2 regions of the Zongyangia sp. genome follow, and region 2 is predicted to be linked to the other one. Evidence: predicted binding sites of a transcription regulator. Region 2 holds the regulator's gene; the other holds the start of a gene.
What was found. Region 2 encodes NrdR, which represses ribonucleotide reductase genes. Its sites were predicted from a motif close to CACNANATNTNGTG; they were not measured.
Positions count from the first base shown of each region.

Region 1 (3,209 bases), on a different contig from region 2:
CCTACACCGGCGAGGCGCTGGATACCAAAACCCCCCTGCTTCAATCTATGGATGTGGTCAGCGACAAGGCCATCGCCGTCCTGCGGCTGCTGGGTGTCAGCGACGTCAAACGGGTCATGGCTACCGTGGGCGCGGAGCAGGAATACTTCCTCATCGACCGGGCTCTTTACGAGCGGCGGCTGGACCTGAAGCTCTGCGGCCGGACCCTTTTCGGCGCCCGTCCTCCCAAGGGCCAGGAGCTGGACGACCACTATTTTGGCCGGATCCGGCTTCGGGTGAGCAAATACATGCATGACCTGGATGAAGAGCTGTGGAGTTTGGGCGTCACCAGCAAGACCAAGCACAACGAGGTGGCCCCTGCCCAGCACGAGCTAGCCCCTGTTTTTGAATCCGCCAACGTAGCCTGCGATCACAACCAGCTCATCATGGAGACCTGCAAAACTGTGGCCAAGAAAAATGGCCTGGCCTGCCTACTCCATGAAAAGCCCTTCCACTATATCAACGGTTCCGGTAAGCACAACAACTGGTCACTTTCCACCGACACAGGGAAAAATCTGCTGAGCCCCGGTAAAAACCCGGGGGAGAACGATGTGTTCCTGGTCTTTCTCAGCGCTGTGCTGGAGGCTGTGGATGAATACGGGGATCTGCTCCGTCTTTCTGCCGCCAGCGCCGGCAACGACCATCGTTTGGGCGGCTTTGAGGCTCCGCCCGCCATTGTCTCTGTCTTTTTAGGGGAACAGCTGACCACCATGCTCCAGTCCATCGCCTCCGGCGTCAATCCGGATACGGTGTCCCGGCTGGTGCTTCACACCGCCGCTGCCGCCCTGCCTGATCTGCCCCAGGACGATTCCGACCGCAACCGTACCTCCCCCTTTGCCTTCACCGGCAACAAATTTGAATTCCGTATGGTGGGGGCTTCCCAGTCCATCGCCTACGCCAATATCTTTTTAAATACCGCCGTAGCGGATGTCTTGGATCGGTATGCCCAGCGGCTGCAAAGCGCCTCTGACGTCCATGAAGAGGTCCGCCGTATCGTCCACGACGTGGTAGCGGATCACAGCCGCATCATCTACAACGGCAACAACTACACCGAGGAATGGGTGGAGCGGGCCAAAAAACGGGGGCTTCCCGTCTTAAACACCACCTGCGACGCCATCCCCGCTTTGATCTCGGACAAGAATGTGGCCTTGTTTGAGCGCCATCATATCTTTAGCCGGGCCGAATGCTTCTCCCGCCACGACATCATGCTGGAAAACTATATCCATGTCCTCTCCATTGAGGCCGCCACCATGGTGGATATGGCACGGCGCTCCATCCTGCCCGCCTGCATCCGCTTTGCCGCCGAAATGGCCAAGGACGCCTCCCTCATCAAGGAGGCCGGAGGAATGCCGGCCCCTGTCTCTGATATTGTCCGGGATCTTTCCTCCCTTATCGGCAAGATAAAGGCCGGTATCTCCGCCCTAGAGGAGCTCAACGCCAACGCCGGGGAAGAAAAGAGCCTGTATCAAACCGCCCGCTATTACTGTGACATGGTCATTCCCGCTATGAATCAGCTTCGGGAATGCTGTGACCGGGCGGAAACCATGGTGGCAGAGGACGCTTGGCCGCTGCCCACCTACACCGATTTGATCTACCGGGTGTAACAGTACTCTGGAAATATCCCCCTCCTGCCGTATAAGCGCGGAAGGAGGGGGATATTTATTGTGCAAAATTGCCCATACGACAAAAATAAGAGGGAAAAATCGTGAATCATTGTCGCTATTTTCCTCCCCTTTGCCCTTGACTTTTCCATATGCATACTATACAATTGGTATTGTCATTTTTATAAACACAATATATAGTATTTGAATATATGGGAGGAAACGATCATGCTCACAAAAATCATCAAGCGGGATGGCCGGGAAGTGGCCTTCAACATCGAAAAAATCGCCAACGCTATCTTTAAAGCCGCCCAGGCCACCGGCGGACACGACTATGATACCGCGTTTTCTCTCGCCTCCCAGGTGGTGGATTATATCGAAAATGAGCTGGGAAATCATACCCCCAGCGTGGAAGAAATCCAGGACGCAGTGGAAAAAATCCTGGTGGAAACCGGACATGCCCGCACCGCCAAGGAGTTTATCCTCTATCGCTCCGAGCGCACCCGGGTACGGGAGATGAATACCCGGCTGATGAAGACCTATGAGGACTTGACCTTCCAAGCGGCTAAGGACAACGACATTAAGCGGGAAAACGCCAATATCGACGGCGATACCGCCATGGGCACCATGCTCAAATATGGCTCTGAGGGCGCCAAGCAGTTTTATAAGATGTTCATCCTGGATCCCAAGCATTCCCAGGCCCATGAAAACGGGGATATCCACATCCACGATCTGGACTTCCTGACCCTGACCACCACCTGCTGTCAGATCGATCTGGAAAAGCTCTTTGCAGGGGGATTTTCCACCGGCCACGGATTTCTGCGGGAGCCAAACTCCATCCACAGCTACAGCGCTTTGGCCTGTATTGCCATCCAGTCCAATCAGAATGACCAGCACGGAGGACAGAGTATCCCCAATTTTGATTACGCTATGGCAGGCGGCGTGAGAAAATCTTACCTCCACGCCTACAAGGCCAACATGGCAAAGGCCATCGAGCTGCTCACCGGCCGGGAGGACGCCAAGGACTTCACCGAGCAAATGATCCAGGCCTTGAAAGAAGAAACTGGCCTGATCCCCTCCCTTGCTCAGAACGCCACCTATAAGGCGGCGGAACACGCCTATCTGCTCCAGCATTTCGACGAGGAGACCGCTTCCCGCCTCCAGGGAATTGCGGCGAAATATGCCCTTCAGGAGACCGATCGGGCTACCTATCAGGCCATGGAGGCATTGGTTCACAACCTGAACACCATGCATTCCCGGGCAGGCGCTCAGATCCCCTTTAGCTCCATCAACTACGGCACCGACACCTCCCCCGAGGGACGGATGGTCATCAAAAATATCCTGCTGGCCGAGGAGGCTGGATTGGGCAATGGGGAGACCCCCATCTTCCCCATCCACATCTTTAAGGTAAAGGAAGGGGTCAGCTACAACGCGGAGGATCCCAACTACGACCTGTTCAAGCTGGCCTGCCGGGTATCCGCCAAAAGACTGTTCCCCAACTTCTCCTTCCTGGACGCCCCCTTTAACCTGCAGTATTATAAAGAGGGCGATCACAACACAGAGGTAGCT
Region 1 is NZ_CBDTOK010000087.1:11,729-14,937, reverse strand. Features, by position in the region: partial or broken gene ACZ25G_RS05625 (glutamine synthetase III family protein) at 1-1,643, shown strand, start outside; gene ACZ25G_RS05620 (anaerobic ribonucleoside triphosphate reductase) at 1,869-3,209, shown strand, end outside.
Region 1: ACZ25G_RS05620 (anaerobic ribonucleoside triphosphate reductase) is a predicted target of NrdR. The motif match lies at 1,830-1,843, and genes of this name have one in related genera.

Region 2 (3,209 bases):
AAAGCTGGAGTATCGACAGCGTGCTTATATCCAATGCAGACAGAAGAGGCTTTAGAGACGCTGGCTAAGATGGGGATTAAAACCTTGGAAATATTTTTTAATGCGCCTTCAGAGTTGTCAAAACCCTTTTTAAGAAATTTGAGAGAAATAAAGGAGGCGTACGATTGTCAGGTTATATCTGTACATCCCTTTCTCTCGGGCTACGAGCCATTTTTATTTTTTACAGACTATGAACGCCGGTTTCATGATGGAATAGAAATGTATCGTCCTATTTTTTCGGCCGCAGCTTTCCTCGGCGCTTCTTATGTGGTATTCCATGGGAATTATCGAGACAGTGGATTTGAAAATGCTCGTTATTTTGAGAGGTATTATCGGCTCTATGAGGCGGGAAAAAAATTTGGAGTGTGTTTATGTCAGGAAAATGTGGAGAGATGTAAAAGTGCGACTCCGGATTTCATAAAAGATATGTCCCGCGCTTTAGGGAAAGATGCTAAATTTGTTCTGGATGTGAAGCAAGCAATTCGAGCCAAAATTGATCCCCTCGAGATGGCCAAGGCAATGGGGAGTGGGTTGAGCCACATCCACATCAGTGATTCTACAGCTGAATATGATTGTTTGCCTATTGGAATGGGGAATGTCGATTTCTCTGAATTGATAAAGATACTGCATGGCTTTGACTATCATGGCGCTCTCATTTTAGAGTTGTATCGTCATAATTTCCAAAAAACTACAGATCTTTATGAATCATACATGAATTTGAACAACTTGTTGCCATAAATTTATACATGTGATTTGCTCTTATAATTCGACAAACAACCGACAACTTTCATAAACATGTGGAAATAAATCTCAGATAATTGTGAAATTACGGGTATATTTAGTCGAAATTTCTGAAATCTTTGTCTTTTCTTATGGTTTTCCTCGGAGTATAATTATCCTGTTAGTAAATGATACAACAGAAATAATGGGGGAGACACAATGAATGGCAAGAAAGAAATTCGCAATTATGTATATGAATTGACCGTCGAGCCAATAGAGAAAAATGGAAAAAAGATGAATATCTATGGCATCCGTCTGAATGGTGAGTACGAGAATACACAAGTACAAGATATTTCATGCAATCAGAGTGTGGTGGAGAAGTTGGTCTCTATGTGTAATCAGTATCAAGTGTCTCCATGTCACTTGATGGATGTAATCTATGATTTTCTTCCATAATTGTGAGCCGCTTTAAAAATAAGGAGCGAGTTTTAATTTTACTTGTTACTTTGCTGGGATTATGGTACAATAGATCTAATGTATGAGTAATGAGGTGATTGACTTGAAATGTCCCTTCTGCGGTTTTCCTGAGAGTAAAGTGGTCGATTCTCGGCCCTCCGAAGAAGGAACCAAAATCAGGCGGAGACGTGAATGCTTGAGTTGCTCCAAACGTTTTACTACCTATGAAACAATGGAAACACTTCCTTTTATGGTGATTAAGAAGGATAAATCCAGAGAAGTTTTTGACAAAACCAAGTTGCTCAATGGGCTGCTGAGGGCGTGTGAAAAACGTCCTGTGTCGATTGAGACCCTAGAACAGGTTGTCAATGATATCGAATCTTCCTTGCTCAATTCCTTGGAGAGGGAGGTTTCAACAGTAAAAATTGGGGAGCTTGTTTTAGAGCATTTGAGAAAAATTGATGAAGTCGCCTATGTGCGTTTTGCATCTGTTTACAGACAGTTTGCTGATGTTGAATCCTTTATGGAAGAACTGAAACGATTGCGTGAACGAAAATAACCGCCCCTTGGGGCGGTTATTTCTTTATTTTACTATAGGATATTTTTCCAATGAGGTTGTTCTGAACTTCGCATATGCTCAATGAGGACCACTGCTTGCTTTACCTCAGCTAGATATTCTGCAGTTTCTCCGTTTTCAATGAGAGGTGAAAGCCGGGAAGTGACGATGGTGACCTCATTAAGCTCATTATGGTGGATGAAGGTGACCAGGTACTTTTCGCTCTCCTGCCACTTTTCGAAGACCTCTTGAGATTTTTTCGATGCAGCTTCCTTGTTTCCTTCAACTCCATAGAGATAGCATTCCTGTAACATCACGCTAATTTCATCATGAATACTGTCTAGGTACCATAAACTGGCTCCGGAGAGCACAGCCAAGATAGTAATAATTCCTAGGGAAAGCAACATTCGCTTCATCTTATCCCTCCTTCTTAATCAGGTGGTAGGCGCCACTGCGATCTGCTGTAATAAGAAAAGTATCTTTTAGGGTAACATTGGCAGTGTCAAGAATGCCTTGCAGCCATTTTTCGTCCTTTTGCAGATATTCCAGTGACTGGTGGCTAAGAATTCCATCGCTGACTACGACAACAGGTGGGACGTTGTCATTGACGGAGGGCTGAGGGATCTGCATAACTTTAGGAGTAACGGTGCGCGCGTCAAAGTTCTGATAGACGCTGAGGCTACCAGTAGTTTCAATGATGGCAAAGGCTACGTCACTGATGTCAAAGATATCCTTGCTGCGCAATTGACCCATCAGATCATCGATAGAAAGCCGGAGGTTTTTCATCTCTTGCTGATCGATGACGCCATCGCGGATAATAACACGAGGCGATCCAGAGACAATTTTTCGTGCCCTTTGGCTTTTGAGGGTGATAAAGGAGACCAATACTTCAAAACTAACTAGTAGGAGAATGGGGACCACACCGCCAATAAGGGGAATATTAATGTCTTCCAATGGAAGAGTCGCTACGTTGGAAATTAGAATAGTGACGACAAACTCGGAGGGTTGAAGCTCTGCCAACTGACGTTTTCCCATGACCCTGAGGCTAAAGACAATCAAAAGATAAAGTATGATGGTGCGTATAAAAATGATGGACATGCGACACCCACCCTCCTATGTTTTATCTCTGGTTATTATTTGACTAGGGATTCTTTTTATTCCTATGGATAGCAGGGAGGATACACAGCGAGCATCTTTTAGAATAGGTTTAATTTTAGTAAAAATGGTAATCCTACAAGAAGTGGATAGAAGTACCAATATAATGGCGTCAGATCTGGCGCTAAAGGGCAGGTGTCGTCAGATGTTTGATTTTATCAAACGGCAGTATTATTTTAGGAAAAACGAAAAAGAATTTCGAAGGGAACGCAAAAATAATGAAGGTTCTCAAGAGCCGAGGGAAAATGGTGCATTATCCCAACACCTGGTAACTTCTCTGGAT
Region 2 is NZ_CBDTOK010000006.1:6,371-9,579, forward strand. Features, by position in the region: gene ACZ25G_RS00520 (sugar phosphate isomerase/epimerase family protein) at 1-777, shown strand, start outside; gene ACZ25G_RS00525 (DUF6514 family protein) at 979-1,215, shown strand; gene nrdR (transcriptional regulator NrdR) at 1,319-1,774, shown strand; gene ACZ25G_RS00535 (DUF4363 family protein) at 1,807-2,187, opposite strand; gene ACZ25G_RS00540 (DUF421 domain-containing protein) at 2,189-2,869, opposite strand; gene ACZ25G_RS00545 (spore germination protein) at 3,072-3,209, shown strand, end outside.